DNA from 2 places in the Streptomyces sp. NPDC003034 genome. Region 2 is predicted to be linked to the other one. Evidence: riboswitches for the same ligand, from Rfam matches in the RefSeq annotation. Region 2 holds a riboswitch; the other holds the start of a gene.
The links. Region 2 has a riboswitch for ZMP and ZTP ahead of ACWDX7_RS01185 (serine hydroxymethyltransferase). Riboswitches for the same ligand answer to the same signal wherever they lie in the genome.
Positions count from the first base shown of each region.

Region 1: linked by a shared signal. The riboswitch ahead of ACWDX7_RS19990 (bifunctional 5,10-methylenetetrahydrofolate dehydrogenase/5,10-methenyltetrahydrofolate cyclohydrolase) and the one ahead of ACWDX7_RS01185 (serine hydroxymethyltransferase) in region 2 are both predicted to bind ZMP and ZTP.

Region 1 covers NZ_JBSFTS010000020.1:13,813-23,449, forward strand. Annotated here, with positions in the region: gene ACWDX7_RS19970 (4a-hydroxytetrahydrobiopterin dehydratase) at 1-12, opposite strand, end outside; gene ACWDX7_RS19975 (hydroxysqualene dehydroxylase) at 185-1,981, shown strand; gene ACWDX7_RS19980 (hypothetical protein) at 2,184-3,218, shown strand; gene ACWDX7_RS19985 (NAD(P)/FAD-dependent oxidoreductase) at 3,465-4,979, shown strand; gene ACWDX7_RS19990 (bifunctional 5,10-methylenetetrahydrofolate dehydrogenase/5,10-methenyltetrahydrofolate cyclohydrolase) at 5,092-5,937, opposite strand; ZMP/ZTP riboswitch at 6,019-6,112, opposite strand; gene ACWDX7_RS19995 (methyltransferase domain-containing protein) at 6,169-6,930, shown strand; gene ACWDX7_RS20000 (RNA polymerase sigma factor) at 7,146-8,723, shown strand; gene ACWDX7_RS20005 (SRPBCC family protein) at 8,801-9,241, opposite strand; gene ACWDX7_RS20010 (amino acid permease) at 9,294-9,637, opposite strand, start outside.
Region 2 covers NZ_JBSFTS010000001.1:229,932-243,049, forward strand. Annotated here, with positions in the region: gene ACWDX7_RS01125 (cell division protein PerM) at 1-970, shown strand, start outside; gene ACWDX7_RS01130 (hypothetical protein) at 1,034-1,720, opposite strand; gene purN (phosphoribosylglycinamide formyltransferase) at 1,967-2,590, shown strand; gene purH (bifunctional phosphoribosylaminoimidazolecarboxamide formyltransferase/IMP cyclohydrolase) at 2,623-4,179, shown strand; gene ACWDX7_RS01145 (hypothetical protein) at 4,284-4,940, opposite strand; gene ACWDX7_RS01150 (bifunctional methylenetetrahydrofolate dehydrogenase/methenyltetrahydrofolate cyclohydrolase) at 5,185-6,045, shown strand; gene ACWDX7_RS01155 (DUF3017 domain-containing protein) at 6,260-6,532, shown strand; gene ACWDX7_RS01160 (malate dehydrogenase) at 6,833-7,822, shown strand; gene ACWDX7_RS01165 (carboxymuconolactone decarboxylase family protein) at 7,976-8,425, opposite strand; gene ACWDX7_RS01170 (hypothetical protein) at 8,806-9,108, shown strand; gene ACWDX7_RS01175 (glutathionylspermidine synthase family protein) at 9,132-10,328, shown strand; gene rocD (ornithine--oxo-acid transaminase) at 10,478-11,683, opposite strand; ZMP/ZTP riboswitch at 11,794-11,884, shown strand; gene ACWDX7_RS01185 (serine hydroxymethyltransferase) at 11,919-13,118, shown strand, end outside.

The sequences.
Region 1 (9,637 bases), on a different contig from region 2:
CTCACTGGGCATCTGCAGGCTCCTTCTCGCCGTGACGTGGAGTCAAGGTTCGCACAGCGCGGGGCGCTGCGTTCCTTTCACGCCATAGTGCGCTCGGGTACTCCCGCACCTTCCGCCCCCACCCCGCCCCCCATATGCTCCTGCGCCGGACACGCTGTTACCAGCGGTAACGAGGGGGTACGGAATGGCAGGCACGGGCAGTTCCAGGCGTACGTTCATCACCGGCGCGGCGGCCGCCGCCGGGGCCTTGGGGGCGGCGGGCGCCACGGCTCCCGCGGCCGGGGCCGCCACGGCGGGCGCGCCGGGGGCGGCAGCTCCGAACGGGCGGCGCGTCGCCGTCCTCGGCGGCGGCGTAGCCGGGCTGACGGCCGCGCACGAACTCGCCGAGCGCGGTTACTCCGTCACGGTGTACGAGCGGCGGGCGCTCGGCGGCAAGGCCCGCAGCATGGACGTGCCCGGCACCGCCCGCGGCGGCCGCAGACCGCTGCCCGCCGAGCACGGCTTCCGCTTCATCCCGGGCATCTACCACAACCTTCCCGACACCATGCGGCGCATCCCCTTCCCGGGCAACGCGAACGGCGTATGGGACAACCTCGTCGCGCCGCGCGAGATGATGTTCGCCCGGGCGGGCGGCCGCGAGGACCTGCGCGCGCCCATCCCCTGGCCCGAGCACTCCCCCGCCGAGCTGACGCCCGAGGAGCTGCGGCGCGCCCTCACCGGCATCCTGGAGTCCCTGGTCCGGCTGCCGCCCCACGAGACGGCGTACTTCGTCAACCGCCTTCTCGTCTTCCTCACCAGCTGCGACGAGCGGCGTGACCAGCTCTGGGAGCGGACGCCGTGGTGGGACTTCGTGCGCGCGGCGCAGATGTCGACGGAGTACCAGCGCATCCTCGCCATCGGCATCACCCGCAACATCGTGGCGACCAAGGCCGAGGAGGCCTCCACCCGTACGGTGGGCGCCCTCGGGGAGGCCTTCGTCTTCAACCTGCTGGGCCGCGGCGCGGACGGCCCGCCGGACCGGATCCTCAACCTGCCGACCAACGAGGCGTGGATCGACCCCTGGGAGGCCCATCTGCGCTCCCTGGGCGTCGAGTTCGAGATCGGCTGGATGGTGCAGGAGGTGCGGTACGGGAACGGCCGGATCAGCGGGGTCGCGGTCGTGGACCCGGACGGCGTCCGCAGGACCGTCACCGCCGACCATTACGTCAGCGCCCTTCCGGTCGAGCACGCCCGCCGCACCTGGAGCGCGGGCCTGCGGGCCGCCGATCCGATGCTGGGGCGCTGTGACGCGCTGAAGACCGACTGGATGACCGGCATCCAGTTCTACCTCACGGAGCGGGCGCCGCTCGTACACGGCCACTTCAACTGCATCGACTCACCCTGGTCGTTGACCGCGATCCAGCAGGCCGAGCACTGGCCGGCGCGAAACTTCCCCGCCGATTACGGTGACGGCACGGCGGTGGACTGCCTGTCGGTGGACATCTCGGAATGGGACAAGCCGGGGCTCCTGTACGGCAAGACGGCCAAGCAGTGCACCCGCGAGGAGGTGGCGCGCGAGGTGTGGGCGCAGCTGAAGGCCTCCCTCAACGACACGGGGCAGGCGCTGCTCTCCGACCGCACGCTGCACTCCTGGTTCCTGGACCCGGGCGTGGACGGCCTCGGCACCCCGAACCCCACCAACCAGGACGAGCTGCTGATCCACCCGATCGGCACCTTCCACAACCGGCCGAGCGCGGACACCCGTATCCCCAACTTCTTCCTCAGCGGGGACTACGTCGCGGTCGACATCGACCTGGCGACGATGGAGGGCGCCAACGCGTCCGCCCGGGCAGCCGTCAACGCCCTTCTGGAGCGGGACGGTTCGCCCACCGCGCGGTGCACGGTGCGGCCGATGTACCGGGCGCCGGAGCTGGAGCCGGCCAAGCGGCACGACCTGTGGCGCTACCGGCTCGGCCTGCGCAACGCCTTCGACCTCGGATGATCCGGGTCTCCGGGAGACCCGCCGGCTCCACTGCGGCGCCCGCGCCGGGCAGGGGCGATCGCCGCCTCTGACGTCATGCCCACCTTTCTTGAGCTGGACATCAGGAAGGGTGGGGGTGCGCCTGGTTCGAGGGTGGGTGGGCAGCTAGGCTTCACCCAGCCAGATGGCTCGAACGGCTAGTCGGATTACGGAGGTTCAGCTGGTGGGGACCGCCACCCGAGCCGGCCTCGCCGCAGCCTGGCGCCGCGTGGCGGAACTGTCGCAGCGGTGCGGCCGGGACCCGGCGGAGGTATTGGCCGTTCAGCGGCTGAGTCACCTGTCCGGGGTCGGCCCCGAACAGATTCCCGGGGTGGTGGCGGGTACGGCCCCCGATGTGCCGCTGGAGCGGCGCGTGCACCAGCGTTTCCTGCGTCTGCGCGCCACCCGCCGTGACAAACACGGCCGGGAGTGGCCGCTCGCCGCGATCGCCGCCGACTTCGACGCGCCCGGCGCCTCCCTCGGCCCCCTCAACGCGGGCACCGGGCTGCCCCGGCTGGGTCACGCGGTGGGCGTCCAGCGCTTCTTCGGGGTCTATGCCGGCTTCCTGCTCGCCGACCCCAAGAGCGCGGTGGAACGGGCCCTCGCCCTGTCGGCCGCGCCCGCCGCGGCCGGCCGGGACGACGGGGAGCGGCTGGAGCACCTGTCGTACCTCACCGGCATCACCCCGCAGGCCATCCGCCTCACCCTCGACGGAAGGCCGCCCCCGCTGCCGCTGAGGGAGCAGGTGCGCCTGCGGTTCGAGCACCTGCGCCGCACGCGCGTACGGGCGGACGGGCAGCCCCACTCACTGGCGGCCATCGCCAAGTCCTTCGACGCGTCCGGGCAGTCGCTCACCCGCCTCGCCCAGGGGGAGGGCATGCCCAACCTCGCCGCGGCCGCCGGGATCCAGCGGTTCTACGGCGTCGAGGCGGGCTTCCTGCTGGCCGACGACACCGAGGCGCTCGCCTCCGCCCTCACCGGGATCGAGCGGGAGCTGGAGGCCGCGGAGCGGGCGGAGGAGAACCCGATGCTGGCCGTGATGCGGGCGCACGACGTACGGAGCATCGTCGCGCGGGCCGGGCGGCTCTCCCCCCGGGGCTGGAAATCGCTGGCCGACCACCTGGACGACCTGCTGGCGCGGGAGGGACAGCTGTGCCCGCCGACGGCCGGCGACGGGGCGCCGGGCGACGGCCGTACCGCCGAGGGGGATGCGCCATGAGGACCGACCCGCCCTGAGGAAGCCCGGCCGCGACCTGCCGGCGCACGAGCACCGGCCCGGCCGGTCGGCCGGCCGATGCCACCGAGCTCACTCGCGGGGAGCGCTGAGAGCCGCCCAGGTGGCCGCGCCCCCGTGACCGCGCCCCCGGGGCCGCCCCGCGGCGACCGCACCGGGACCAGCGCTCCCCCGCCGACGCACCTTCCCCGCCGCTGCCCCTCGCACGGCCCTGACAGAGAGCACCACACGATGACCCAGTCTTCCCCGCCCCGCCACGCCGTCGTCATCGGCGGCAGCATGGCCGGTCTCCTCGCGGCCGCCGTCCTCGCCGAGCACGCGACGGTCACGATCATCGACGCGGACACCCTGCCGGACGGTCCGGCGCCGCGCCGCGGGCTTCCGCAGGCCCGGCACGTCCACGTCCTGTGGTCCGGCGGAGCGCGGGCCATCGAGAAGATACTGCCGGGCATCACCGAGGCCTGGACGACGGCCGGCGCGATGCGCCGCAGCCTGCCCACCGACCTGGTCACCAAGACCGCCCAGGGCTGGATGCCGCGTTTCGGTGAGAAGCAGTTCAACATCTCCTGTAGTCGCGACCTCCTCGACTCGGTGGTCCGGGCCCGGGTGAGCGCCCTGAAGGGGGTCACCACGCTCCAGCGCAGCCGGGTCCGGGGCCTGGAGGGCACGGCGGCCCGCGTCACCGGCGTCCGTGTCGACACCCCGGACGAGGAGGGCATGCTCGTCCACGCCGACCTCGTGGTCGACGCGAGCGGGCGGGGCTCCCGCGCCCGGGCCTGGCTGCAGGAGCTCGGTGTGAGCGGCATCAGGCAGGCCCAGGTCGACTCCGGCCTGGTCTACGCGACGCGGATCTTCGAGGCGCCCGCCGGATCCCACGCCTCGGGCTTCCCCATCGTCAACGTGCAGTCGGACCCCCGCGTGCCCGTCCCGGGCCAGACCGCCACGATCGTGCCCATCGAGAACGGCCAGTGGCAGGTCACCCTGTCCGGCACCCGCGGCGGCCAGCCCACCGGTGACCCGGAGGCCTTCATCCCCTTCGCCAAGGGCCTGCGCGACCCGATCGTCGGCGAACTCCTCGACGGCAGGAAGCCCCTCACGGACGTCGCCGTCACCCAGGGCACCGCCAACCGCCGCGTCTACTACGAGAAGGCCGACCTGCCCGACGGCTTCTTCGCCGTCGGCGACTCGGTCGCCACCTTCAACCCGCTGTACGGCCAGGGCATGACGGTCGCCGCGCAGGGACTGCTGGCCGTACGATCCCTGCTCCGCGCCCAGGGGCTCGCCCGGCCCGGTTTCGGCCGGGAGGCGCAGCGCGCGCTGGTCCCGCAGGTGGGCACCGCCTGGGAGCTCGCCACCTCGCAGGACATCCTCTATCCGGGCGCCACGGGGATGAAGCCGCGGGCGGGGGCCGGGCTGCTCAACGCCTACGTCAGCCGGCTGATGACGGGGGCCACCACCCGGGAGGCGCTCACCGCCGCCTTCCTCCAGGTGATCACCATGAGCAGCCCGCCCACGTACTGGCTCCGGCCCTCGGTGATCTGGCACGTCCTGCGGGCTTCGGACCGGGCTGCCCCGAAGGCGCCGCCGCTCACCGCCGCCGAGCGGATGATCGCCGGACTCGACCGGGAGGCCGACGCCACCGGCCCGGTCGGCTCCACCGCTTCCGTGGATCCGCAGGGTCCCCTCGACCCCGTCGATCCCGTCGATCCCGTCGATCCCGTCGGACCCGTGGGCCACTCCCGCTGACGGGCGGCCCCATCCTCCGCGGCCCCCGGCGCGCGCCCACACGCCGAGAACGCCCCGGACCGAAAGGCCCGGGGCGTCCTCCGCGTCGACCGGCACCGGCACCGGCGGCGGCTCAGAGCGATGCGAGGTCCAGCCCGGCCTGCGCGGCGGCCGCCCGGACGGTCTGCTCCAGCAGCACGGCGATGGTCATCGGGCCGACGCCGCCCGGCACGGGGGTGATCAGCGAGGCACGCGCGGCGGCCGACTCGAAGTGGACGTCGCCGACGTTGCCCTCGTTGTATCCGGCGTCCAGGACCACGGCGCCCGGCTTGATGTCCTCACCGCGGATGAACTCGGCCTTGCCGACGGCCGCGACCAGCACGTCCGCCTGGCGCACGAGCGAGGGCAGGTCACGGGTGCGGGAGTGGCAGTAGGTGACGGTGGCGTTCTGTTCCAGCAGCAGCATCCCGGCCGGCTTGCCGAGGATCGCGCTGCGGCCGACGACGACGGCGTGCTTGCCGGTCAGGTCCACGTCGTAGGCGGCGAGCAGGCGCATGATGCCGCCGGGGGTGCAGGAGACGAAGCCCGGCAGTCCGAAGCCCATGGCGGCGAAGGAGTGCATGGTGACCCCGTCGACGTCCTTGCCGGGGGCGATGGCTTCGAAGGCGGCGCGCTCGTCGATGTGGTGCGGCACGGGGTGCTGGAGCAGGATGCCGCTGATCTCGGGGTCCTCGGAGAGCGCGGTGAGGGCCGCCACCAGTTCCCCGGTGGTGGTCGCGGCCGGCAGTTCCACGTGGCGGGAGGTGATTCCGGCCTTGGCGCACCGGTTCTGCTTCATGCGGACGTAGGTCACCGAGGCGGGGTCCTCGCCCACCAGTACGGTGGCCAGGCAGGGCGCGGTACCGGTGCGCTCGGTGATCTTCGCCGCCTGGGCGGCGGTCTGCTCCGAGATGCGGCGGGCGAGGGCGGTGCCGTCCATCAGCTGGGCGCCGGCGGCAGGGGTGGCGGCGGTGTCGGGCTGGGCAGTCGTCACGGGGTCTCCTGAACGTCGCTGCGGATCGCGGATCGCCCAGGCGCGCGGCAGTCGACGTACGCGAGTACGCCGGGCCGCTCCCCGGTGGTGATCCACCCGAACGCCAGTCACGGCCCGCCGCCCACTGTAGTCGACATATCCGATGCCGACCGGTGCCCGACCTGGGACGATCAAGACATGACGCGCACTTTCGACCATCTTGTCGCCGAGGCGGAAACCGTCTCCGTGGACGGCTGGGACTTCTCCTGGCTGGACGGCCGGGCCACCGAGCAGCGGCCGAGCTGGGGCTACCAGCGGCTCCTGCGCGAGCGCCTCGCCGCGGTCGGCTCCGCCCTGGACATCCAGACCGGCGGCGGCGAGGTCCTGGCCGGGGCGGGGCCGCTGCCCCGGCTGACGGCGGCGACCGAGTCCTGGCCGCCCAATGTCGACCGGGCGACCCGGCTCCTGCACCCGCTGGGCGCGGTCGTGGTCGCGGATTGCGACGAACCGCCGCTGCCGTTCGGCGACGAGGCCTTCGAGCTGGTCGCCAGCCGGCACCCGGTGACCGTCTGGTGGGACGAGATCGCGCGGGTGCTGACCCCGGGCGGCACCTACCTGTCCCAGCAGGTCGGTCCGGCGAGTGTCTTCGAGCTCGTCGAGTACTTCCTCGGTCCGCAGCCCGAGGAGGTCCGGCGCCGCCGGCACCCCGACGACGCGGTGGCGGCCGCCGCGAGGGCCGGGCTCCAGGTGGTCGATCTGCGGTCCGAACGACTGCGTACGGAGTTCCACGACATCGGAGCCGTGATCTACTTTCTCCGGAAGGTGATCTGGATGGTGCCCGGCTTCACAGTCGGGCAGTACCGGGACCGGTTGCGCGAACTGCACGAACAGATCGAAAGCGAAGGTCCATTCGTCGCGCACACCGCCCGCTTCCTCGTGGAAGCCCGCAAAAAGGGCTGATGCTGAGGGCGGACGGATCCTCTCGGAAACCGTTGCGCGACCACAGCGTGGCGCAGGTCACTCAATTGAGCGCGTAACGAATGTACTCGGGCGTGCGATGAACCGACAGGTGTCCTCGCGCGGCGCGGAATAAGTACCCCCCTCGGGTCCGTTTCCAGAAGTTCGCGCGATGATGTCCCGCCGACCCCTTATCTGCTCGCAACGAGAGGCTCCTTGTGTCGCTCAGCCCGTCCCGTACGTTCCCTCCGGAGATCGCCGAATCCGAGGCCCTCGTCGCGCTCGTCGAGCGCGGCCGCGAGCAGGGTCACATCAACGGTGACGACGTGCGCCAGGCCTTCGAGGCCGGCCGCATCCCGGTGGACCAGTGGAAGCGGGTCCTGCGCAGCCTGAACCAGGTCCTGGACGAGGAGGGTGTCGCCCTCCACGTCAGCGCGGCCCCTGCCACCAAGGCCGCCGCCAAGAAGCCCCGCAAGGCCGCTGCCGCCCCGGCCCGCACCGTCGCCAAGAAGGCGGTCGCCCCGCCGCGCCCCATCGGCGCGCGCAAGACCGCGGCCGTCCCCGCCCCGGCCCCCGTCGCGGCCGCTGCGGCGATATCGGCCGACGCCGGCGTCGCCGGGGAAGACGTGGCGCTGGACGCCGCGCCCAAGAAGCGTGCGGTCAAGAAGACCGCTGTGAAGAAGACCGCCGTCAAGAAGACGGCCGCGGCGAAGAAGACCAAGGACGACGCCGAGGAAGAGGCCCCCAAGGTCGGCGAGGACTGGGCCGCCGAGGACCTCGCGGACGACGCCGAGGACGAGGCGCCCAAGGTCGGCGGCACGCAGGGCTTCGTCCTGTCCGACGACGACGAGGACGACGCGCCGGCGCAGACGGTCATGGTGGCCGGTGCCACCGCCGACCCGGTCAAGGACTACCTCAAGCTCATCGGCAAGGTGCCGCTCCTCAACGCCGAGCAGGAGGTCGAGCTGGCCAAGCGCATCGAGGCGGGCCTGTTCTCCGAGTACAAGCTCGAAGAGGAGGAGGACCACAAGCCCGCCTTCAAGCGCGAGCTGGAGATCCTGGTCGAGGACGGCCGCCGCGCGAAGAACCACCTGCTGGAGGCCAACCTCCGCCTCGTGGTCTCCCTCGCCAAGCGCTACACCGGCCGCGGCATGCTCTTCCTGGACCTGATCCAGGAGGGCAACGTCGGCCTGATCCGCGCCGTGGAGAAGTTCGACTACACCAAGGGCTTCAAGTTCTCCACGTACGCGACCTGGTGGATCCGGCAGGCGATCACGCGTGCCATGGCCGACCAGTCGCGCACCATCCGCATCCCCGTCCACATGGTCGAGATCATCAACAAGCTCGCCCGCGTGCAGCGCCAGATGCTCCAGGACCTCGGCCGGGAGCCCACTCCGGAGGAGCTGGGCAAGGAGCTCGACATGACCCCGGAGAAGGTCATCGAGGTCCAGAAGTACGGCCGCGAGCCGATCTCCCTGCACACCCCGCTGGGTGAGGAGGGCGACAGCGAGTTCGGTGACCTCATCGAGGACTCCGAGGCGGTCGTGCCCGCGGACGCGGTCTCCTTCACCTTCCTGCAGGAGCAGCTCCAGTCGATCCTGGGCACGCTCTCGGAGCGTGAGGCGGGTGTGGTCTCCATGCGTTACGGCCTCAACGACGGACAGCCGAAGACCCTGGACGAGATCGGCCGCGTGTACGGGGTCACCCGTGAGCGCATCCGCCAGATCGAGTCCAAGACCATGTCGAAGCTGCGACACCCGTCGCGTTCGCAGGTGCTGCGCGACTACCTCGACTGAGCCGGCCGGGCCGGTGGGCCGAGGGGCGGGACGGGCCCCCGGCCCGTCCGGCCCTCGGGTCGGCGCGAGGCTCGCGCTCAGTCTTCGAGCAAGTGCCTGAGCCTCTCCTCGTTCTGCGGCATCTCCTTGCGCGCGTACGGCTTCACCACGAACGGTACGAGCACCCGGCCGATGCCGTGGCTCTCGAAGTCAAGAGCCAGGGTGAGCCTCGACCGGGCACCTCCGTCGAGTGGTTCGATGGTGCCCCGCACGTCGCCCCGGACCGGTCCGTCGATCCCGTGCATGCGCCAGCTTCTGGGCGGGTCCAGTTCGGTGACGGCCATGGTCATGGGGAACTGCCGCTTGCCGATCCGGCGGGTCACGGCGATCCTCGAACCCACGGCCAGCGGCCCGTCGTCCAACGGGACCGCCGCGACGGCGCTCTCCTGCCACTGCGGCAGGCGCAGGGGGTCCGTCGCGTACGCGTAGACCTCCGCGGGAGTGCGGGAAATGTCGATGCTCTCCTTGATCGCAGACATTTCGCCCCCTTAGGGCACTCCGTCTGATGTTTCACCCATATCGTCCCACCGGTCAGGCGGCGATGCGCTCCCTGCGCGCCGAGATGACCGCGTACACGAGCACGCCCGCGAGAAGGAACAGCACGCCCTGATAGACGGCGGCGTACCCGGATCCGGCCACCAGCCACATCGAGAAGGCGAAGGCCAGGCAGGCGAGGGCGGCGTCGCGGGCGAGGCGGCCGCGGTGGACGCGCTCGGCCCGCCCCGAGAGCAGGAAGTACATCTGCGCGGCGGTGGAGAGCAGGTAGGGGACGGTCGCCGTGAAGGTGGTGACCAGGACCAGCATCTCGAAGACGCCGTCCGAGCCGGCCGTGTAGTTGTAGACGGTCAGCGCCGAGGCGAGGACGACGGTGACGA
Region 2 (13,118 bases):
GTTCCTGTCGCTGACCGAGGTGTGGTCCGGCCGGTTCGCCGTCCTGCTCCTCGCCGTCACGCTGATCCCGAACGCCATGGTGTGGGGGGCGGCCTACGCGCTCGGGCCTGGCTTCGCCCTCGGCGCCGACGCGACCGCCACCCCGCTCGGCTTCGCCGGCTCGCCCGCACTGCCCCGGTTCCCGCTGCTGGCCGCGCTGCCGCCGGAGGGACCGGGGACACCGCTGACCTGGGCGGTCGTCGGGGTGCCGGTGGTGGCGGGGCTGGCGGTGGGCTGGTTCGCGGTACGCCGCGCGCGCGAGGTCTCGCACAGGGAGACGGCGCTGACGGCCGCCCTGGGCGCGCTGGTCTGCGGCGTGGTGATGGCCGGGCTGGCGGCCGCTTCCTCGGGCCCGCTGGGCTCGCGGGAACTGGCCCGCTTCGGGCCGGTGTGGTGGGCCACCGGCGGGGCGGCCTTCGTCTGGACGCTGCTGCTGGCGGTGCCCCTGGCGGTGGCGGTGCACGCCTGGCGGACCCGCCCGGCGAAGGGGCTGGCCGCGCTGGACGCCGCCGACGACGACGCCTGGCACGACACGGGCGTACGGGAGGTCCGCTGGGCGGCTCTGCGCCGTGCGGCGGGAAGCCTGGTCCCGGACATCCCGGCGGCGCCCTGCGATCCGCCGTGCGAGCCGCCGCCCGCCCCGCCGGAGCCGGACCCCGCGCCGGCCCCGCTTCCGCCGCGGCCGCCGCGCCCGGTGACGGTGGTGCCGGGGCTCAGACTGGACCTGACGCCGATCCCGATCCCGGCGAAGCCGTCCGGCCGCCCGGCCCCGCCGTCCTTCCCGCCGTCGCCGGTGTCCCCCGTACTGCCGCTCATCGCGCCGGTGGACTCCACACCGCCGGCGCGGCCCCCGGGCGCCCCGCCGGCCGCGCCGTTCGTCGGGCCCGTGGCCGGTGCCCGGGTCCTGGCCCGCCGGAAGCCGCCGGCCTGATCCGGCGGCGCATCGCAGGCGGAACCGGTGCCCCGCCGGATCAGGCCAGAACTAGGGCGTGCCCTACGGCCGGACCTTCAGGATGTCGCCCACGAAGTTGTCCGGAAGCCGGTTGTTGCACTGCAGCTCGGCCGTCTTCGTGAGGGCGTCCTCGCGGCACACGTAGAAGTCCTTGTACACCAGCTGCAAGGCGTACGAGCTCATGGCCAGCAGGATCGCCAGCGAGGCCGTGACCAGTCCGCTCACCGCGGCCGTCCGCTGGGGGCGGGCCGCGGCGCCGAGGGCGGCCAGACCTCCCGCGCGGGCGTCGGGCGCCGAGCCCGGCCCCGCGGGCGCGGCCGCGCCCCCGGCCGGTGTGGTGGCCGGACGCGACGACCAGGCGGACCTGTCGCCCGCGGACCCGGCCGAGGCGGCCGCCACCGGCTTCGCCCGCAGCGCGCTGATCCCCCAGTACACGGCGAGCGCCCCCAGCATCAGCCCCATCGACGGGATCCCGAAGATCCCGAAGAAGAAGCCCCACATGCCGGCCAGCAGCGCGTACCGGGCGCGGCGCTGGATCGGGTCCGTCGGGTCCCAGCGCGCCGGGCCGCCCGGTGCGGCCGGGTCCCGCGGGGCGTTCCCGCTCCCGTTGTCCCGGCCCTCGCCGTCACCACCGCCGCGCGGCTGCCACGGCTGGTCGGGCCGGCCTTCCGGGGGAGCCGCGAAGGGGTTGTCGTCGGTGGAGGAATCGGGCTGGCGGCGGTCCGGCATCGGGTGCGTTTCTTCCCCTGGGTCATGGGCGTCGCGGGCGACGTCGTGGCGAGGTGAGGCCTGCTCTCGGCTTGTAGGCCAGACGCTACCCCCCGGCCGTCCCCCCATCCCCCGGGGGCCGTCCGGTGTGCCGGTATCGTTGCAGGCGGTCAGTGGCTTCGTATGGTCCCCCGTATGGCGGCGCCCCGGAGTTCTGTGTGACCACACAAGAGTAAATGACGCATTTCCCCCCAGAAAGGGCCACTCATGGCCGCCTCCCGCCTGGTCGTGCTGGTTTCCGGTTCCGGCACCAACCTCCAGGCCCTGCTCGACGCCATCGAAGCCCACCCGGGCGGCCCCGAGGGCTTCGGCGCCGAAGTCGTCGCCGTGGGGGCCGACCGCGAGAACATCGCCGGCCTGGAGCGGGCCGAGAGGGCGGGCATCCCCACCTTCGTGTGCCCGGTCAAGGCGTACGGCAGCCGCGAGGAGTGGGACACCGCTCTGACGGAGGCCACCGCCGCCCACGCGCCGGACCTCGTCGTCTCCGCCGGGTTCATGAAGATCGTGGGCAAGACGTTCATCGACCGCTTCGGCGGGCGGTTCGTCAACACCCACCCCGCCCTCCTCCCGGCCTTTCCGGGCGCGCACGGCGTACGGGACGCCCTCGCCTACGGCGTGAAGGTCACCGGCTGCACCGTCCACTTCGTGGACGCCGGCGTGGACACCGGTCCGATCATCGCCCAGGGTGTGGTCGAGATCCGGGACGAGGACGACGAAGCCGCTCTCCATGAGCGCATCAAGGAAGTCGAGCGCCAGCTGCTCGTCGATGTCGTGGGGCGCCTGGCCCGGCACGGCTACCGCATTGAGGGACGAAAGGTAACGATCCAGTGACCGCCGCAGAGAGCGTAGAGAGCACCGACCCGATGTCGACCCAGCGGCCGATCCGGCGTGCGCTCGTCAGCGTCTACGACAAGACGGGACTGGAAGAGCTGGCCCGCGGGCTGCACGGAGCGGGCGTCGCGCTCGTCTCCACCGGCTCCACCGCCGCCAGGATCGCCGCGGCCGGCGTCCCCGTCACCAAGGTCGAGGAGCTCACCGGCTTCCCCGAGTGCCTGGACGGCCGGGTCAAGACCCTGCACCCGCGCGTGCACGCCGGCATCCTCGCCGACCTGCGCCTGGAGGACCACCGGCGGCAACTGGACGAGCTGGGCGTCGAGCCCTTCGACCTGGTCGTCGTCAACCTCTACCCCTTCCTGGAGACCGTCCAGTCGGGCGCCACCCCGGACGAGTGCGTGGAGCAGATCGACATCGGCGGCCCCTCCATGGTCCGGGCCGCCGCGAAGAACCACCCCTCGGTCGCGGTCGTGACCAGCCCCGAGCGCTATGCCGACGTCCTCGCCGCGGCTCAGAGCGGCGGCTTCGACCTCACCGCGCGCAAGCGGCTGGCGGCCGAGGCCTTCCAGCACACCGCCGCCTACGACGTCGCGGTCGCCTCCTGGTTCACGAACGCGTACGCCCCGGAGCCGGAAGCCGTGCTGCCCGAGTTCCTGGCCGGCGCCTGGGACCGCAAGACGAGCCTGCGCTACGGCGAGAACCCGCACCAGGCCGCCGCCCTCTACACGGACGGCCGGCCGGGCGGGCTCGCCAACGCGGAGCAGTTGCACGGCAAGGAGATGTCCTTCAACAACTACGTGGACACCGAGGCCGCCCGCCGCGCCGCCTACGACCACGAAGAGCCCTGCGTCGCGATCATCAAGCACGCCAACCCGTGCGGTATCGCGGTCGGCGACGACGTCGCCGCCGCCCATCGCAAGGCGCACGCCTGCGACCCGCTGTCGGCCTTCGGCGGCGTCATCGCCGTCAACCGGCCGGTGACCGTCGAGCTCGCCGAGCAGGTAGCGGAGATCTTCACCGAGGTCATCGCCGCCCCGGCGTACGAGGACGGCGCGGTCGAGATCCTGGCCCGGAAGAAGAACATCCGCGTCCTGAAGGTGGACGGCACCCCGCACCAGCCGGGCGACCTCAAGCCCATCAGCGGCGGCGTCCTGCTCCAGCAGTCGGACCTCCTCCAGGCCGAGGGCGACGACCCGGCGAACTGGACCCTCGCCACCGGCGACGCCCTGTCCGCCGGGGAGCTCGCCGAGCTCGCCTTCGCGTGGAAGGCCTGCCGCGCCGTCAAGTCCAACGCGATCCTGCTCGCCAAGGACGGCGCCTCCGTCGGCGTCGGCATGGGCCAGGTCAACCGCGTCGACTCGGCGAAGCTCGCCGTGGAGCGGGCCGGCGCCGAGCGCGCGCAGGGCTCGTACGCCGCCTCCGACGCCTTCTTCCCCTTCCCTGACGGGCTGGAGATCCTGACGGCCGCCGGGGTCAAGGCCGTGGTCCAGCCGGGTGGTTCGGTCCGTGACGAGCAGGTCGTCGAGGCGGCGAAGAAGGCCGGGGTGACGATGTACTTCACCGGGACCCGGCACTTCTTCCACTGAGCCGGCCGGTACCCGCGCACGGCGAAGGCCGTACCCGCGAACGGCGAAGGCCGCGATCCGCAGCAGTGCGGGTCGCGGCCTTCGCCGTTGCCAGAGGCCGGCGGTCAGTACCGGGGACGCTTGAAGTAGGCGCCCGCGGCCGAGTTGGCCAGGCCGACGATGAGCCAGATCCCGAGGCCGAAGGAGATCACGGCCAGCAGCAGGGAGAGGATGGCGCCGCCGACCGGGGTGCTGTCGCTCGCGCCGAGCGCGGCCAGGTTGGCGAGCAGGCTGAAACCGCTGAAGAGGGCCTGGAGCGAGCCGTAGATGATGCCGGAGACGCGGACTCCGCCGGCGCCCTTGCTCATCTTCGCGGCCGTCAGGATGGCCCACAGGGCCAGACCGAGGCAGAAGATGCCGACGACGACGAACACGCCGCCCGCGATGGCGCCCGGATCGGCCGTGGAGGAGCTGGACGAGTCCGAGAAGGCCGAGGCGAAGACCGCGCCACCGATGATGACGAGCACGCCGCCCAGGGCCTGCAGAATGCCCAGGATGAAGAGGATGACGCGGGCGGCCTTCACGCCGCCGGGCATCTCGGCCGGCGCCCCGGGGTATCCGGCCGGACCACCCGGGTAGCCCTGGGGCGCCTGCTGCGGGTAGGCGTAGCCGCCCTGCGGCGGCATGCCCTGCGGGGCCTGCTGCGGGTAGCCGTAGCCCGGCTGGCCCTGAGGGGCCGGGGGCTGCTGGCCGTACGGGTTGTTCGGGTCGCCGAAGCTCATCTTGGGGTGTTCCTCCGTGGAAGTGCGGGGACGCACGGCACGCACGGAGGAAAAAAACTGTGTTCTACGGTCCGCCCCCCGGCACTGCCCGCGGCACTCTTTCGGTCATCGTCGTCCGATCGGGCAGGACTTGTCCAGCCGGTTGCCCCGGGGCCGGTCTTTGTTGTGCAAGTGCAATGAACCGTGTACACCCCGCGAGTGCCGCGACTGGAACCGGGGGCACCTCATCCGGGAGGATGGGTACATGACCGCCCAGATTCTCGACGGCAAGGCCACCGCAGCCGCGATCAAGTCCGAACTGACCGCCCGTGTGGCGGCCCTCAAGGCCCGGGGCATCACCCCCGGCCTCGGCACCGTGCTGGTCGGCGACGACCCGGGCAGCCGTTGGTACGTCAACGGCAAGCACAAGGACTGCGCCGAGGTCGGCATCGCCTCCCTCCAGCGCGAACTCCCCGCGACGGCCTCCCAGGAAGACATCGAGGCGGTCGTCCGCGAACTCAACTCCAACCCGCAGTGCACCGGCTACATCGTGCAACTCCCGCTCCCCAAGGGCATCGACACCAACCGGGTGCTGGAGCTGATGGATCCGGTGAAGGACGCCGACGGCCTGCACCCGATGTCGCTCGGCCGGCTCGTCCTGAACGAGCCGGGCCCGCTGCCCTGCACCCCGTACGGGATCGTCGAACTGCTGCGCCACCACGGCGTGCAGATCAACGGCGCGCACGTCGTCGTCCTGGGCCGCGGCATCACCGTCGGGCGCTCCATCGGGCTGCTGCTGACCCGCAAGTCCGAGAACGCCACCGTGACGCTGTGCCACACCGGTACCCGCGACCTCTCCGGGCTGCTGCGCCAGGCGGACATCATCGTCGCGGCGGCCGGCGTCCCGCACCTGGTCAAGCCGGAGGACGTGAAGCCGGGCGCGGCCGTGCTGGACGTGGGCGTCAGCCGCGACGAGAGCGGGAAGATCGTCGGCGATGTGCACCCGGGGGTGGCCGAGGTGGCGGGCTGGATCTCACCCAACCCGGGCGGTGTGGGACCGATGACACGGGCCCAGCTGCTCGTCAATGTCGTCGAGGCGGCGGAACGGATCACCAGTGCGGGCTGAACCAGGGGCTGGACCAGGGGCCGGACGAGGCGCCGTGCCAGGGGCCGGGCCAGGGGCAGAGGCGGGAGCCGGAGCGCAGGCGCGTGCGGCAGCAGGGGCCCCGAAGTCCCGCCGGTTCCCCTCCCTCACCCGGGACACCGCCCGACCCGAGGGCGGCGGCCGGGCCGCCCCCGGAGACGCGCCCGCGCCCGCCCGCCAATGGCCGATGCTCAGCGTGCTCACCGCCACCGCGGCCGGGCTGCTGTGCACCGCGATGGGGCAGGCCCGGATCGGCTGCCTCGTCATCGGCGTGGCGCTGATCGTGGCCGCGGTGCTGCGCCGCGTGCTGCCCTCGGTGGGGATGCTCGCGGTGCGCTCGCGCTTCACGGACATGGTCACGTACGGGCTGCTGGGCGTCGCGATCACCTTGCTGGCGCTGGTGATGGAGCCCAAGCCGTGGCTGGAGATGCCCTTCCTGGAGAGCGCGGTCCGCTTCACCGTCCGCTGAGTGCCGGGCCGGCCGGCGTCCGGGCGGGCCGGGCCGGCCGTCGTCCGTGCGGCCCCCGGGCCGGCCGTCGTCCGTGCGGCCCCCGGCCGCTGCGCCATGTGGAGCAAGGCGGAAGGGGCCCTCCGCCTTCGAACTCCCGTGCCGTGTGCGACGTGCCACAGGGACCCGGGGGCCCGGCCCCCCGCGGGTCGGATAGCCTGACGGGCGGATGTCTCTTCACATCAAGATTTACGGGAAGCGGCGTCCTTCCAGCACATGGGGCAGGGACGCCCCACCGCCAGCTGTCTAACGGAGAAGGCCATGACCCGCACTCCCGTGAATGTCACCGTCACCGGCGCCGCCGGCCAGATCGGCTACGCGCTCCTCTTCCGCATCGCGTCCGGTCACCTGCTCGGCGCGGATGTGCCGGTCAAGCTCCGCCTCCTGGAAATTCCCCAGGGCATGAAGGCCGCCGAGGGCACCGCCATGGAGCTCGACGACTGCGCCTTCCCGCTGCTCAAGGGCATCGACATCTTCGACGACCCGAACCAGGGCTTCGAGGGTGCCAACGTGGCGCTGCTCGTCGGCGCCCGCCCGCGTACCAAGGGCATGGAGCGCGGCGACCTGCTCTCCGCCAACGGCGGCATCTTCAAGCCGCAGGGCAAGGCCATCAACGACCACGCCGCGGACGACATCAAGGTCCTCGTCGTCGGCAACCCGGCCAACACCAACGCGCTCATCGCGCAGGCCGCCGCCCCGGACGTACCGGCCGAGCGCTTCACCGCGATGACCCGCCTGGACCACAACCGCGCGATCTCGCAGCTGGCCAAGAAGACCGGCGCCGACGTCACCGACATCAAGCGTCTGACCATCTGGGGCAACCACTCGGCCACCCAGTACCCGGACATCTTCCACGCGGAGATCGCCGGCAAGAACGCCGCCGAGGTCGTCGGCGACGAGCTGTGGCTCGCCGACACCTTCATCCCGACCGTCGCCAAGCGCGGCGCCGCGATCATCGAGGCCCGTGGCGCCTCCTCGGCCGCCTCGGCCGCCAACGCCGCCATCGACCACGTGCACACCTGGATCAACGGCACCGCCGCGGGCGACTGGACCTCCATGGGCATCCCGTCGGACGGCTCCTACGGCGTCCCGACCGGTCTGATCTCCTCCTTCCCCGTCACCTGCGAGGGCGGCAAGTACGAGATCGTCCAGGGCCTGGACATCAACGAGTTCTCGCGCACCCGCATCGACGCCTCCGTGCAGGAGCTGTCGGAGGAGCGCGACGCGGTCCGCGAGCTCGGCCTGATCTGACCCAAGGCCCGGACCGGCGGCCCTGCCGGCCCGGTCCGGACCTGCCCGGTCGGATTCGACCGGGCCACCCCGAAGGCCCCGGCATATCTGCCGGGGCCTTCTCGGTGCTCCCTGAGCCGTGCGCCGGGCCTTGGCAGGCCTTGGCGGGCCTTGTCACGCCTTCTTGTACATCCCGGGCGTGTAATGCCCCGGCACCATGCGGGTGCTGACGCCGAAGCGGTTCCAGACGTTGATGGTCGAGATCACGGCGATCAGCTGGGCCAGCTCGCGCTCCTCGAAGTGCTTCGCGGCCTTCTCGTACACCTCGTCGGACACGAACCCGTCCGTCAGGACGGTGATCGCCTCGGTCAGCTCGATCGCGGCGATCTCCTTCTCGGTGTAGAAGTGCCGCGACTCCTCCCAGGCGTTGAGCAGCACGATCCGCTCGACGCTCTCGCCCGCGGCGATCGCGTCCTTGGTGTGCATGTCGAGGCAGTACGCGCAGTGGTTGAGCAGCGAGGCGCGGATCTTGACCAGCTCCACCAGCGCCGGGTCCAGGCCCTTGCGCGCGGCGGCCTCCAGGGCCAGGACGGCCTGGTAGACCTCGGGAGCGAGCTTCGCCATGTGCAGGCGGGGTGTGTGCTCGGGGGCGTGGGCGTGGGCGTGGGCGTGCGCGGCTGCGGGTGCCGATGAGCGCGTGTGCGGGTCTTCGTGGGTGTGGGTCGTCGCCATGTCCCTACGGTAGGCCGCCCATCGGTACGGTCCGTCCCCGCGGCGGTGTCCCGGGGGCGAGTTTCGGCGCCGGTCTTCGTCCCGGCTCCGCCGTCCGCGCCGCCACCGCCCGGCGGGCGGCTCCGTACGGCGGCCGGTCACCGTACTGCGAGGGCAAACCACCCCATTGACCTCGAACCGGCTCCCCGCCGCCGCTCTTACGACGGCCGGATTCCATCGGCCGGGGCCCCCGCTCTACTCTGTCGTGCAGCACGCCACTAGGGGGAGCAGACATGGACAGCAGCAACACCAATCAGCGCCGCATGCGTTCCGGAGCCGTCGCTCTCGGCGGCATGGGCCTGCTCGCGGCCACGCTCGTCGCCTGCGGCTCCGGCGACGAGCCGGACAAGCGCTGCGCGTCCCGCACCACGCTGCAGAAGCTGAACAACAAGGAGTGCAAGAGCGGCGGCCACGGCTCGTACTACTACGGCGGCACCGTCACGAACGGCAAGGTGTCGGGCGGCAGTTTCGACAAGTCCGCCGTCACCCGCGGCGGGATCGGCGGCCACAGCCAGTCCGGCTCCAGCGGCGGCTGAGCGCGACCAGGGAAGTCACACCGATGAAGCGGCACACCATCGAGCCCCGCCCCGACTGGCAGCGGACCGTCGAGGAGCAGGGCCTGATCTACCCCCTCACCCGCTACCCCGACGACTCCCTGCGCCCCTACTGGGACGAGAGCGCGTACTACTCCTTCACCCTGCCCGAGGTGGAGGCGCTGGAGAACGTCGTGGAGGAGCTGCACGCCATGTGCCTGGCCGCGGCCGCGCACATCGTCGAGCAGGACCGGTTCGCCGACCTCGGCGTCACCGACCCGAAACTGGCCGCTCTGATCGCCGAGTCCTGGCGCCGGCGCGCCGAACAGCCGTCCCTGTACGGCCGTTTCGACCTGCGCTACGACGGCTCCGGCAGCCCCGCCAAGATGCTGGAGTACAACGCGGACACCCCCACCTCCCTCGTGGAGGCGGCCAGCCCGCAGTGGTTCTGGATGGAGGAGCGCTTTCCCGGCGCCGACCAGTGGAACTCGCTGCACGAGCGCCTGGTGGAGGCCTGGCGCCGCCAGGGCGAACTGCTGGCGCCCGGGCCGCTGCACTTCGCGCACTCCGAGACGGACGAGCTCGGCGAGGACCTGATGACGGTCGCCTACCTCCAGGAGACCGCCGAGCAGGCCGGACTGGACACCCAGGCCCTCTCCGTCGAACAGATCGGCTGGGACAGCCTGTCGGGCCGGTTCGTGGACGAGAAGCTCCGCTTCATCCGCAGCTGTTTCAAGCTCTACCCGTGGGAGTGGCTCGTCACGGACGAGTTCGCCCCGCAGGTCCTCGGCACCTACGACCACGGGGGCGGCTCCGGCACCACCTGCTGGATCGAGCCGCTGTGGAAGATGCTGCTGTCCAACAAGGCGCTGCTGGCGGTGCTGTGGGAGCTCTTCCCCGAGCACCCGAACCTGCTGCCCGCCTACCTCGACGGCCCGCGTGAGCTCGCGGACACCACCGGCTACGTCGCCAAGCCCCTCCTCGGCCGCGAGGGCGCCGGGGTCACCCTCCACACGGCGGGTGGGGGCGGCGAGCCGTTCGTACCGCAGGAGGGGGAGCGGTACTGCTTCCAGGGCCTCGCCCCGCTGCCCGACTTCGACGGCAACCGGGTGGTGCTCGGCGCGTGGGTCGTCGAGGACGAGGCGGCGGGGCTCGGCATCCGCGAGTCGGCGGGGCCGGTCACGGACGAGTACGCCCGCTTCCTGCCGCACGTGATCCTGTGAGGCACGGCCGGTGGGCGGCCGCGGCCACCCACCGGCCACGGACCGCCCACCGGCCGCCCGCCGGATCCGGCGTCACCGTCCGCCCGATCCGGCGGTGACATCCGGTCCGGCGGTGACGCCCGATCCGGCGGGTGCGCCGGGTCCGGCGGTCAGGCGTCCAGAACCGTCCGGAGCTGCTCCAGCCCCCAGTCCAGGTCCTCCTTGCTGATCACCAGCGGCGGGGCGAGCCGGATCGTCGAGCCGTGGGTGTCCTTCGCCAGCACCCGCCGCTCCATCAGCTTCTCCGAGATCTCCCGGCCCGTCCCGTGGGCCGGGTCGATGTCGACGCCCGCCCACAGCCCGCGCCCGCGCACGGCGGTGACCGCGCCCCCGCCGACCAGCAGGCCCAGCTCGTGGTGCAGGTGGTCGCCGAGCTCGGTGGCGCGCTGCTGGTACTCGCCGGTCCGCAGCATCGCGATCACCTCCAGGGCGACGGCGCAGGCGAGCGGATTGCCGCCGAAGGTGGAGCCGTGCTCGCCGGGCCGGAACACCCCAAGGACGTCCCGGTCGGCGACCACCGCCGACACCGGCACCACGCCGCCGCCCAGCGCCTTGCCGAGGATGTACACGTCCGGGACGACCCCCTCGTGCTCGCAGGCGAAGGTCCTGCCGGTCCTCCCCAGCCCCGACTGGATCTCGTCGGCCATGAAGAGGACGTTCCGCTCGCGCGTCAGCTCCCGTACGCCCCGCAGGTAGCCGGCGGGCGGGACCAGTACGCCGGCCTCGCCCTGGATCGGCTCCAGGAGCACCGCCACGGTGTTCTCGGTGACGGCCGCGGCGAGCGCGGTGAGGTCGCCGTACGGGACGATCTCGAAGCCGGGCGTGTACGGGCCGAAGTGGTCGCGGGCCTCGTGGTCCGTGGAGAAGGAGACGATGGTCGTGGTGCGCCCGTGGAAGTTGCCGGCCGCGACCACGATCTTCGCGTGCCCGTCCGGGACGCCCTTGACCTCGTAGCCCCACTTGCGGGCCGTCTTCACGGCCGTCTCCACCGCCTCCGCGCCCGTGTTCATGGGCAGCACCGCCTCCTTGCCGCACAGCGCGGCGAGCTCGGCGCAGAAGTCGGCGAAGCGGTCGTGGTGGAAAGCGCGCGAGGTGAGCGTGAGCCGCTCCAGCTGCGCTCGGGCGGCGTCGATCAGACGGCGGTTGCCGTGCCCGAAGTTGAGTGCCGAGTAGCCGGCGAGCATGTCGAGATACCGGCGGCCCTCCACGTCGGTCATCCACGCGCCCTCCGCGGAGGCGATGACGACGGGCAGCGGATGGTAGGTGTGCGCGCTGTGCGCGTCAGCGGAGCGGATGGCATCAGCAATTGTCGACACGGGGTCTCCGATCGTCCGTCCTGGCCTGTGACGAGGGTGCGCCACCTTCTTATCGTCGCTCGTACATCGGGCACAGAAACCTTCCGCGTGGCGCGAGCGCTAAGGTGATCGGTACGCACGGCGACTGGCGTACGGAGAACCAACTCCGGGGGAGCCGCGCGCGCACGACCGCACACAGGGCCGCTCGCCTGGGCCTCGCGGGGTACCGATCCCCATCGACCCCGGAGGAGCCCGCATGTCCGCGAGCCGCCATCCCGCCCTGTCCGCGACCGACCCCGAACTGGCGTCCTTCGTCGCGGCGGAGGAAGTACTGCAGGCCGAGACCCTGCGCCTGATCCCCAGCGAGAACTACGTGTCCGCCGCCGTCCTGGAGGCCTCCGGCACGGTCCTGCAGAACAAGTACAGCGAGGGCTACCCCGGCCGCCGCTACTACGAGGGCCAGCAGAACATCGACCGCGTCGAGGCCCTCGCGGTCCAGCGGGCCAAGGGCCTGTTCGGCGTGGACCACGCCAACGTCCAGCCGTACTCCGGCTCCCCGGCCAACCTGGCCGTGTACCTGGCCTTCGCCGAGCCGGGCGACACGGTGATGGGCATGGCGCTGCCGATGGGCGGGCACCTCACCCACGGCTGGGGCGTTTCGGCGACGGGCTCCTGGTTCCGGGGCGTGCAGTACGGCGTCCGCCGCGACAGCGGCCTGATCGACTACGACGCGGTGCGCGACCTCGCCCTCACCGAGCGACCGAAGATCATTTTCTGTGGCGGTACGGCGCTGCCGCGCACGATCGACTTCGCCGCCTTCGCGTCCATCGCCGAGGAGGCGGGATCCGTCCTCGTCGCGGACGTCGCCCACATCGCGGGCCTCATCGCGGGCGGCGCCCACCCGTCCCCCGCCGCGCACGTGGACGTCATCTCCACCACGACGCACAAGACGCTGCGCGGCCCGCGCGGCGCGATGCTGATGTGCCGCGAGGAGCACGCGAAGGCCCTCGACAAGGCGGTCTTCCCCGGGCTCCAGGGCGGCCCCCACAACCAGACGACGGCGGGCATCGCGGTGGCGCTGCACGAGGCGGCCCAGCCGTCGTTCACGTCGTACGCGCACGCGGTGGTCGCCAACGCGAAGGCGCTGGCGACGGCGCTGCTGGAGCGCGGCTTCGACCTGGTGTCGGGCGGTACGGACAACCACCTGATCGTGATCGACCTCACGGGCAAGCAGGTTGCGGGCAAGGTGGCGGCGAAGGCGCTGGACCGCGCGGGCATCGTGGTCAACTACAACACGGTGCCCTTCGACCCGCGCAAGCCCTTCGACCCGTCGGGCATCCGGATCGGTACGCCGTCGCTGACGTCACGGGGGCTGTCGGCCGGGCACATGCCGGTGGTGGCGGACTGGATCTCGCGCGCGGTGGACGCCGCGGCGAAGGCGGACGAGGCGGCCCTC